3 linked regions of the Halorientalis litorea genome follow. The main gene of each other region encodes a partner of the protein of the gene in region 3 in a complex. Links are inferred from orthologs where the notes say so. Each region holds a gene or a part of one and is shown on either strand. Other genes may lie near its edges.

What was found.
Region 1: MUG95_RS01325 (region 3) and MUG95_RS10070 share a complex: the UniProt entries of both Methanocaldococcus jannaschii proteins name them as parts of the RNA polymerase complex. The link is inferred for Halorientalis litorea from one-to-one orthologs.
Region 2: MUG95_RS01325 (region 3) and MUG95_RS10075 share a complex: the UniProt entries of both Methanocaldococcus jannaschii proteins name them as parts of the RNA polymerase complex. The link is inferred for Halorientalis litorea from one-to-one orthologs.

Annotation. Positions count from the first base shown.
Region 1 is NZ_CP095482.1:1,855,212-1,857,959, forward strand. It holds MUG95_RS10070 (DNA-directed RNA polymerase subunit H), read left to right. Parts: upstream 1-1,134; coding sequence 1,135-1,362; downstream 1,363-2,748. Other genes in the region: MUG95_RS10055 (AAA family ATPase), read right to left, coding at 1-150; MUG95_RS10060 (winged helix-turn-helix transcriptional regulator), read right to left, coding at 204-503; MUG95_RS10075 (DNA-directed RNA polymerase subunit B''), read left to right, coding at 1,362-2,748. UniProt on the Methanocaldococcus jannaschii protein: DNA-dependent RNA polymerase (RNAP) catalyzes the transcription of DNA into RNA using the four ribonucleoside triphosphates as substrates.
Region 2 is NZ_CP095482.1:1,855,977-1,858,855, forward strand. It holds MUG95_RS10075 (DNA-directed RNA polymerase subunit B''), read left to right. Parts: upstream 1-596; coding sequence 597-2,162; downstream 2,163-2,879. Other genes in the region: MUG95_RS10070 (DNA-directed RNA polymerase subunit H), read left to right, coding at 370-597; rpoB (DNA-directed RNA polymerase subunit B), read left to right, coding at 2,164-2,879. UniProt on the Methanocaldococcus jannaschii protein: DNA-dependent RNA polymerase (RNAP) catalyzes the transcription of DNA into RNA using the four ribonucleoside triphosphates as substrates. The Rpo2 subunit (Rpo2N and Rpo2C in this organism) is implicated in DNA promoter recognition and in nucleotide binding.
Region 3 is NZ_CP095482.1:231,837-236,561, reverse strand. The notes cover bases 821-3,784. They hold MUG95_RS01325 (RNA polymerase Rpb4 family protein), read left to right. Parts: upstream 821-2,106; coding sequence 2,107-2,463; downstream 2,464-3,784. Other genes in these bases: MUG95_RS01315 (16S ribosomal RNA methyltransferase A), read left to right, coding at 3,143-3,784; MUG95_RS01320 (DUF655 domain-containing protein), read left to right, coding at 2,518-3,108; MUG95_RS01330 (50S ribosomal protein L21e), read left to right, coding at 1,820-2,110; MUG95_RS01335 (elongation factor 1-beta), read left to right, coding at 1,497-1,763; MUG95_RS01340 (HVO_2753 family zinc finger protein), read left to right, coding at 1,274-1,453. In the rest of the region: MUG95_RS01350 (3-hydroxyacyl-CoA dehydrogenase family protein), read left to right, coding at 1-585; more of MUG95_RS01345, read left to right, coding at 589-820; more of MUG95_RS01315, read left to right, coding at 3,785-4,006; MUG95_RS01310 (mechanosensitive ion channel family protein), read left to right, coding at 4,003-4,725. UniProt on the Methanocaldococcus jannaschii protein: DNA-dependent RNA polymerase (RNAP) catalyzes the transcription of DNA into RNA using the four ribonucleoside triphosphates as substrates. This subunit is less well bound than the others.

The DNA of each region.
Region 1 (2,748 bases), 1.6 Mb from region 3 along the record:
ACCGACGCCCGGCACGTCTTCGAGGAGGACGTGTCCGCGCGCGAGCAGGCCGGTCAGCACCTCTTCGAGGAACGACCGGTTCGCGATGACTGCCGACTGTACCTCGTCGAGGACGGCCGCGCACGTTTCCTCGGCGTCTCTGACCCCCATCGTATGCCGTCGTGTGCCGGACGGGTTAAGTAACTTCGTCCCGGCGTCCCGCGTTACTCGTCGCCGTCGAAGGCGTCCCGCACCTCGCCGAGGCGGTCGGTGAGGCGGTCGACGCCTTCGTTGACCTGCCGCAGCCGTTCCTCGATGTCGTCGGCCGGTATCGCACCGTTCGGCGTCGGCTCGACGAACTCGTCGTTTTCGAGCATCCGCAGCGAGTACCGTACCTTGTGTTCCGGCAACCCGGTCCGCTCGGCGATTTTTACGATTCCGATGGGACCGTCCGCGACGATGACCCGCAGAATCGTCAGGTCACGGTCTTCCTTCCCGACTTGTGTCTGAAGACGCTCCAACATGCAGTTGTCTCTTCAGAACACGCCCCAGCGGTATTTGCGTTTCGTAACTGCCACGCCATCGCTCACGGTCTTTCCTCGGAGAACCGGATACGCAATGCTCGCCGTGTTGTTCGCGTCAGAGAACGCCCGAGGCGGGATTTGAACCCGATGCAAACCCTCGCGCCGCTCGGCTTTCCGTGGTTCAAATCCTGCTGGCGACGGTTCGACGCTCACGGTGGCGAGTACACGAGGTACTCGCCGTGTTGTTCGCGTCAGAGAACGCCCGAGGCGGGATTTGAACCCGCGTCACGACCGTGACAGGGTCGTATGATGGGCCACTACACCACCCGGGCCGACGCATTACCTCCTTTCCCGGTTCTGGTATTAAGGCTTTCCAAACCGAGACGCGTCGTGAGAGGTTCCCACGGCTGACGGTGCCGGTAGCCACTGTCGTTCAACCAACCCAAACGCCTTTGTGCGAAGTTCACATCTATAACGGTAGAAACGCCCGTTCTGCCCCCGCCGCCACACGGGCGGCTCGGGCCGGATAGCCGTGCGCCGCGTGTTTTGACAAGTCTTAAATGGTCGCATACGCAACGTGGCTGTAGTATCTCGTGACACCAACTTTCTCCAGCAAGTCCAGCCACAACACATGGTAGACGTAAGCGAACACGAACTCGTTCCCGAGCACAACGTCCTCGACGACGACGCTGTAGAGGACGTGCTCGACGAGTACGACATCAAGCGCACAGACCTGCCGAAAATAAAGCGGACGGACGCGGCGGTGCCGACCGAGGCGGAAGTTGGCGACGTCGTCGAAATCGTCCGAGACTCCCGAACGACCGACCGGGCGGTCGTCTATCGGCTCGTGGTAGAATAATGAACACGCAAGACAGACGCGAAATATCGCGTGAGTACTTTTCGAGGGAACGGCTCGCAGAACACCACTTCCGGTCGTTCAACGCGTTCCTCGGCCGGGGAATGCAGGAAGTCGTCGACGAGAAAGAGACCATCGACACCGACATCGGCGACAAGGAGGGCGAGGAACCCGTCTTCGTCGAACTCGGCGACGTGCGGGTCGTCACGCCCCGCGTCCGGGAGGCCGACGGGAGCGAGGAACTGCTCTACCCCCAAGAGGCCCGTCTCCGGAACATCACCTACGCCGCGCCGGTGTTCATGGAGATGGCCATCATCAAGGGCGGTATCGAGGAGGAGGAACACGTCGTCGACCAGACCGAGACCAAAATCGGGCGGATGCCCATCATGGTCGGGTCGGACAAGTGTAACATCTCCGGGTTCACCGACGAGGAACTCATCGACATCGGCGAGGACCCCGCCGACCCCGGTGGCTACTTCATCGTCAACGGGTCCGAGCGCGTCCTGATGACCAGCGAGGACCTCGCGCCGAACAAGATTCTCGCCGAGTACGACACGAAGTACGGCGACGAGATTCAGGTCGCCAAGACGTTCAGCCAGCGACGAGGGTACCGCGCGCTCGTCCTCTGTGAGCGGACGCGCGACGGCCTTCTCGAAGTCTCTTTCCCCTCTGTCTCCGGGTCTATCAATTTCGTCACGCTCGTTCGCGCGCTCGGACTAGAGTCCGACGAGGAAATCGTCCACCGCGTGAGCGACGACCCGGAAATCGTGAAGTTCATGCTGGAGAACCTGGAGGCTGCGGAGGTCCAATCTACCGAGGGTGCCATCGAGGAACTCGGGAAACGTGTCGCCTCCGGGCAGGGCAAGAACTACCAACTCAAACGCGCCAACTACGTCATCGACCGGTATCTCCTCCCGCACCTCCACGAGGACGGCGTGGACGAGGAGGAGGTCCGCATCAACAAGGCGTACTACCTCTGCCGGATGGCCGAGGCCTGCTTCGAGTTGGCGCTCGAACGCCGCGACTCCGACGACAAGGACCACTACGCGAACAAGCGACTGAAGGTCAGCGGCGACCTGATGAAAGACCTGTTCCGCACCGCGCTGAACAAGTTGGCACGCGACGTGAAGTACCAACTCGAACGCGCCAACATGCGCAACCGGCAACTCTCCGTCTCGACCGTCGTGCGGTCGGACGTGCTGACCGAACGGCTGGAACACCCCATCGCGACGGGGAACTGGGTCGGCGGCCGCTCCGGTGTCTCACAACTCGTGGACCGGACGGACTACATGGGGGTTCTCTCGCACCTGCGACGCCTCCGCTCGCCGCTCTCGCGGAGCCAGCCCCACTTCGAGGCGCGTGACCTGCACGCGACCCAGTGGGGTCGCA
Region 2 (2,879 bases), 1.6 Mb from region 3 along the record:
CCGAGGCGGGATTTGAACCCGCGTCACGACCGTGACAGGGTCGTATGATGGGCCACTACACCACCCGGGCCGACGCATTACCTCCTTTCCCGGTTCTGGTATTAAGGCTTTCCAAACCGAGACGCGTCGTGAGAGGTTCCCACGGCTGACGGTGCCGGTAGCCACTGTCGTTCAACCAACCCAAACGCCTTTGTGCGAAGTTCACATCTATAACGGTAGAAACGCCCGTTCTGCCCCCGCCGCCACACGGGCGGCTCGGGCCGGATAGCCGTGCGCCGCGTGTTTTGACAAGTCTTAAATGGTCGCATACGCAACGTGGCTGTAGTATCTCGTGACACCAACTTTCTCCAGCAAGTCCAGCCACAACACATGGTAGACGTAAGCGAACACGAACTCGTTCCCGAGCACAACGTCCTCGACGACGACGCTGTAGAGGACGTGCTCGACGAGTACGACATCAAGCGCACAGACCTGCCGAAAATAAAGCGGACGGACGCGGCGGTGCCGACCGAGGCGGAAGTTGGCGACGTCGTCGAAATCGTCCGAGACTCCCGAACGACCGACCGGGCGGTCGTCTATCGGCTCGTGGTAGAATAATGAACACGCAAGACAGACGCGAAATATCGCGTGAGTACTTTTCGAGGGAACGGCTCGCAGAACACCACTTCCGGTCGTTCAACGCGTTCCTCGGCCGGGGAATGCAGGAAGTCGTCGACGAGAAAGAGACCATCGACACCGACATCGGCGACAAGGAGGGCGAGGAACCCGTCTTCGTCGAACTCGGCGACGTGCGGGTCGTCACGCCCCGCGTCCGGGAGGCCGACGGGAGCGAGGAACTGCTCTACCCCCAAGAGGCCCGTCTCCGGAACATCACCTACGCCGCGCCGGTGTTCATGGAGATGGCCATCATCAAGGGCGGTATCGAGGAGGAGGAACACGTCGTCGACCAGACCGAGACCAAAATCGGGCGGATGCCCATCATGGTCGGGTCGGACAAGTGTAACATCTCCGGGTTCACCGACGAGGAACTCATCGACATCGGCGAGGACCCCGCCGACCCCGGTGGCTACTTCATCGTCAACGGGTCCGAGCGCGTCCTGATGACCAGCGAGGACCTCGCGCCGAACAAGATTCTCGCCGAGTACGACACGAAGTACGGCGACGAGATTCAGGTCGCCAAGACGTTCAGCCAGCGACGAGGGTACCGCGCGCTCGTCCTCTGTGAGCGGACGCGCGACGGCCTTCTCGAAGTCTCTTTCCCCTCTGTCTCCGGGTCTATCAATTTCGTCACGCTCGTTCGCGCGCTCGGACTAGAGTCCGACGAGGAAATCGTCCACCGCGTGAGCGACGACCCGGAAATCGTGAAGTTCATGCTGGAGAACCTGGAGGCTGCGGAGGTCCAATCTACCGAGGGTGCCATCGAGGAACTCGGGAAACGTGTCGCCTCCGGGCAGGGCAAGAACTACCAACTCAAACGCGCCAACTACGTCATCGACCGGTATCTCCTCCCGCACCTCCACGAGGACGGCGTGGACGAGGAGGAGGTCCGCATCAACAAGGCGTACTACCTCTGCCGGATGGCCGAGGCCTGCTTCGAGTTGGCGCTCGAACGCCGCGACTCCGACGACAAGGACCACTACGCGAACAAGCGACTGAAGGTCAGCGGCGACCTGATGAAAGACCTGTTCCGCACCGCGCTGAACAAGTTGGCACGCGACGTGAAGTACCAACTCGAACGCGCCAACATGCGCAACCGGCAACTCTCCGTCTCGACCGTCGTGCGGTCGGACGTGCTGACCGAACGGCTGGAACACCCCATCGCGACGGGGAACTGGGTCGGCGGCCGCTCCGGTGTCTCACAACTCGTGGACCGGACGGACTACATGGGGGTTCTCTCGCACCTGCGACGCCTCCGCTCGCCGCTCTCGCGGAGCCAGCCCCACTTCGAGGCGCGTGACCTGCACGCGACCCAGTGGGGTCGCATCTGCCCCTCCGAGACGCCGGAGGGTCCCAACTGTGGCCTCGTGAAGAACTTCGCGCAGGCGATGGAACTGTCACAGAGCGTCGAGGACGAACAGACACTCAAACAGGAACTCGCGTCGATGGGCGTGCAGGGTATCCCCGGCATCGAGTCTATCGACCAGCAGCCAGCGGACGACTAACATGAGCAAGGGACGAGAAGCGAAAGTATACGTCAACGGTAGTCTGGTCGGGACCCATCCCGACCCGCACAAACTCGCGGACGACATCCGGCAGGCACGCCGCCGGGGCGACGTCAGCGAGATGGTGAACGTCTCGGTCAAAGAACGTACGAGCGAGGTCATCGTCAACGCCGACGCCGGGCGGGCACGCCGCCCGCTGTTGGTCGTCGAGAACGGCGAACCCCTCATCTCCGACGAGGAAGTCGCGGCCGTCAAGGCCGGGGAGTTGGAGTTCGAGGAACTCGTCGACCGGGGCTACGTCGAGTTCATCGACGCCGAGGAGGAGGAAGACATCCTCGTCGCCGTCGAGGAGGACGACGTAACCGCGGACCACACGCATCTGGAGATCGACCCGCAACTCATCTTCGGTATCGGTGCCGGGATGATTCCCTACCCCGAACACAACGCCTCGCCCCGGATTACGATGGGGTCGGGGATGATAAAGCAGTCACTCGGGCTGCCGAGCGCGAACTACCGCATTCGGCCGGACACGCGCCAACACCTCCTGCACTACCCGCAGCTGTCGCTGGTCAAGACCCAGACGACCGAGCAAATCGGGTACGACGAACGCCCCGCCGCACAGAACTTCGTCGTCGCCGTGATGAGCTACGAGGGGTTCAACATCGAGGACGCACTCGTGCTCAACCAGGGGTCGGTCGACCGGGCACTCGCCCGTTC
Region 3 (4,725 bases):
GTGGAGGGGTACGTCGACGAGGAGACGGTCATCGCAACGGCCACCACGTCCCTGTCGGTGACGGCCATCGCCACCGCACTCGAACACCCGGAGCGGGCGGTCGGGTTCCACTTCGCCGACCAGCCCCACCTTGTGGAACTCGTCGAAGTCGTCCCCGCCGACCAGACCGACGACGAAACGGCGGCCTTCGCCGTGGAATTTATCGAGGGCCTCGGCACGGAACCCATCGTCGTCGCGGACGCGCCCGGCCTCGCCTCGGACCGCCTCGGCCTGTCACTCGCCGTCGAGGCCATGCGGATGGTCGAGGACGGCGTGACCGACGTTCGGGACGCCGACGCCGCGATGGAGTTGGGATACGACCACCCAGTCGGGCCGCTCGAACTCAGCGACCGCGTGGGGCTGGACACGCGACTCGACACGCTGGAACGTCTCAGCGACGAACTCGGCGACCGGTTCGAACCGCCCGCAATCCTCCGCGAGAAAGTCGACGCGGGAGACACCGGCAAAAGCGTCGGCCGCGGCTTCTACGTCTGGGAGAGCGGCGAACCGGAGGCACCGGGCGACGACACGGAGGACTTCGCCTGAGGGATGACAGACGGTGACGACGGTGGGGCGGAGTCGGGCGCGGGTTGGGGAGCCGACCCCGGAGCGACGACGGCCGACGGTGACCCGCCCACGCTCGGTGACCTGCTCGACGAACTCGACGAGTATCGGGACTCGCTCACCGACCCGCAACGGCGCGAGCAGATCGAGGACATCATCGAGACTGCCACCGACGTGGAGGAACCTGCCGTGTTCGGCCGGACTATCGTTGGGTTCGACTGGGCCGACCTCGCCGAGGCGATGCTGGGGTCGGTACTGTTCGGCATCCCGATGCTCGTGGAGGGCGGCACACAGGAGGTCGGCGTCTCCTTGGCCGAGTCGCCGCTCTTTCTCGGCGGGACCCTCGTGTTCGCCGTCGGAATGGTGGTCGGTATCCTCTACGTCGCCGACATTCAGGACGTTCGCATCTACGAGCCGATTTTGGGCTTCATTCCCCGCCGGGTGGCCGGCGTTCTCGGCGTCTCCATGCTCACGGCACTCGTCCTGAGTACCGCGTGGGGCCGCGTCGACTGGAACGAACCGCTCGTTGCGTTCGCCCAATGTACTGTCGCGTTCGTCCCGATGGCCGTCGGGGCGGCACTGGGCGACATCCTGCCGGGGTCGTAGCCCCGCCCTGCATACCCACGGGGGATTATGAAGGGTTAAATGTGGGCGCGTCTACTCGGGAGATATGAGTGAGTCCGAGCAGAAACAGCGGCAAAAGTGCATCTCTTGTGGCATCAACATCGCGGGGAACAGTGCGGCGGCGTTCAAGTGTCCCGACTGCGGACACCAGATTTACCGCTGTGCCAAGTGTCGCAAGCAGAGCAACCTCTACGAGTGCCCCGACTGCGGATTCATGGGTCCCTGACCGATACCGCAATCCAAATCACCCCCCACACCAACCACCAACCATGGGAAAAGTCGCAGCCAAAGTCAAGGTAATGCCGCAGAACCCCGAAGTCGACCTCGACGCGCTCCAAGAGCGTCTCGAGCAATCCCTGCCCGAAGGGGCCAAGATAAACGGGTTCGAGCGCGACGACGTGGCGTTCGGTCTGGTCGCACTGTTCCCGACGGTCATCGTCCCCGACGACGCCGGCGGGACGGACGCCGTCGAGGAAGCCTTCGGTGACGTCGAAGGCGTCGAAAGCGTCTCCATCGACTCCGTCGGTCGCGTATAGTCGGCTGGCCCGGAACGCACGTTTTATAAGTCCGACCACACAACCGACAGCCACGAATGCCCAACTCGAATGGCCCCAAAAAGAAGACGAGGCACAAACTCAGCAACAAACCGCGAGACCGAGGTACGTCGCCGCCACAGCGGTCCGTCGAGGAGTTCGAGGTGGGGCAGAAGGTCCACCTCAAAATCGACCCCAGCGTGAACGGCGGCCGATTCCACCCGCGGTTCAGCGGCCTCACGGGAACCATCGACGGAACCCAGGGCGAGGCGTACAAGGTGATAATCGACGACCAGGGCAAGGAAAAGACCCTCATCACCAAGCCCGCCCACATCACGGCGCAGGAATGACGATATTCAAGGAGAAGGTCAGCGAGGAGTACCTGACGCTCGCGGAGACCAAGGAGATACTCGAAGGCCTCGAACGCGAGCGGGCGGCCAACGAGGACCGCGAGATGCGCTACGAACTGGCGCGGGCCATCGAGCACGTCAACCATTTCGCGGAACTCACTATCGAGGAGTCGACGGAGTTGGTCGCCGAACTCCGTGAACTCGACAAGGTGGACGAAGCGACGGCCTACAAGATTGCGAACCTCCGGCCGCGTGACCGCAACGAACTCCGGGCCATCTACGCACAGGAACGGTTCTCCCTCTCGGGCGAGGAACTCGACGACATCCTCAACGTCGTCACGAAGTACGCCTGACTGCGCGGGCGGCCCGGTGTGGCTTTTATATAGCCAGTGGCCGTAGTCGAACGCATGACTGACTCCGAGAGCGGCGACCCCGAGGCCGACGCAAAGATGGGTGTCGTCTTGGACTTCCTCCGCCACGGCCGCACCGAGGACGACCGCCCTCAGTACGAGAAGTCGCCGCTCGCCTACGTCCTCACCGAGGACGATTTCGAGTTGTTCGAGGTCGAGTTCACCGACGACCCCGACATCGCCATCGCGGACCGCGTGAACGTCGCCCGCGACTCGGACCTCCCGGTCGGTGCGATTCGCGACATCGACTACGATGACTTGCCCGGCGGCGCGCGCTCGGAACTAGAGTACGTCGTCGAGGACATCGTCGCCGACAACGAACGGCGGTTCGTGGACTTCTACAACGAGGCCCAACCAATTACCCTCCGCCTCCACCAGTTGAACCTCCTGCCCGGCATCGGCAAGAAACTCCGCAACGACATCCTCGACGCCCGCGACAGGCGACCGTTCCAGTCCTTCGAGGACCTCGAATCCCGCATCGACGGGCTTCACAGTCCCCGAGAGACGCTGGTCGAACGCATCATCGAGGAACTCCGCGAGGACGACCTCAAATACCGGACGTTCGTGCGCACGGACGAACAGGACTGACAGGCTTTTACTGCCGGGGCCGCGACGCACAGCTATGACCGGTGACTCCCGGCGGACGGACGGGTCGCCCGAGCGACGCGACCCGGACGCGCTGATGCGGCGGGCGGGCGTCCGGGGGAATCCCGACCGTGACCAACACTTCCTCGTCGACGACCGGGTACTCGACCGCCTCCCGACGTACGCCGACGAGGCGGACACGAGCCACGTCCTCGAAATCGGCGGCGGGACCGGCGCGCTGACCGACCGGTTGCTCGCATTCGCCGACCGCGTGACGGTCGTCGAGCGCGACCCCGACCTCGCGGCGTTCCTGCGTGCGGAGTTCGCCGACGCCGTGGCTGACGGCTGTCTCACCGTCGTCGAGGGTGACGCGCTCGACGTCGACCTGCCCGAGTTCACCCTCTCGGTGTCGAACCTCCCGTACGGACTCTCCAGCGAAATCACCTTCCGCCTCCTCCCTCGGGGCCGCCCGCTCGTGTTGACGTTCCAGCGGGAGTTCGCCGAGCGGATGGCCGCCGAGGCCGGAACCGACGACTACGGACGGCTGTCGGTGACGGCGGGTCACTACGCGGACGTGGAGGTGGTCGAGACCATCCCGCCGGAAGCGTTCGCGCCGCCGCCTGCCGTCGAGAGCGCGGTGGTCCGGACGACGCCGCGTGACCCCGAGTACGAGGTCCCGGACGACGGCTTCTTCCTCGATTTCGTGACGGCAGTGTTCACACAGCGACGCAAGACGATGCGCAACGCCGTCCGGAACACGGCCCACATCTCGGGGTTGGGCGACCCCGACGCGGTTGTCGACGCCGCCGACGACGACCTGATGGGCAAACGCGCCGGGAACGTCACGCCCGCCGAGTTCGCGTCGCTCGCACGACTCGCGTGGGGCGTGGGTGAGCCGTGACACCGGACCTCGCGACGGGCGTGCAGGCGTCATTCGGAACCCCGGAGAGCCGCTTCCCCGCGAGTGGCGTCGTACTCGCGTTGCTGGCACTCGCCGCCGCCGCCATCTGGCGGCTGGACGAGGTTCTCGAAGCGTGGCTCTCGACGGACGACGTAGAGGCAGTCCAGGCCGTCGCGTTCAGTATCGCCGCCAGCGTCACGGGGTGGTTCCTCGTCGTCGTGTGGCGTGCGGCGGACGAGGTTGCCAGTAGCCTCGAAGTCATCCGGTTCGGGCCGCGGCAGGGCGTTCTCGCGCTGGTGGGTCTGTTGACGCTCATCGTCGCCTACACGCTGACGCGTGTGAGCAAGGGCCTGCTGGACCAGCGCGGCGGCGACGTTATCACGGCTCATCGCCGGGAGATACTCCACCACTTCATCCAGATAGCGGTCTACGTCTTCGCGTTCGCGTTCGTCCTCTCGCTGGCCGGTGTCAACCCCGGTGACCTCCTCGTCGGAGCGGGTGCCATCGGTCTGGTCGTCGGGTTGGCCGCCCGACAGACGCTCGGTGGGATACTCGCGGGGTTCGTTCTCATCTTCGCCCGGCAGTTCGAGGTCGGTGACTGGGTCGTCATCGGCGACCAAGAGGGCGTCGTGACCGACATCACGCTGTTCAACACGCAACTGCGGACGTACGACGACGAACACGTTCTGATTCCGAACGACGAGGTCACCCAGTCCGAG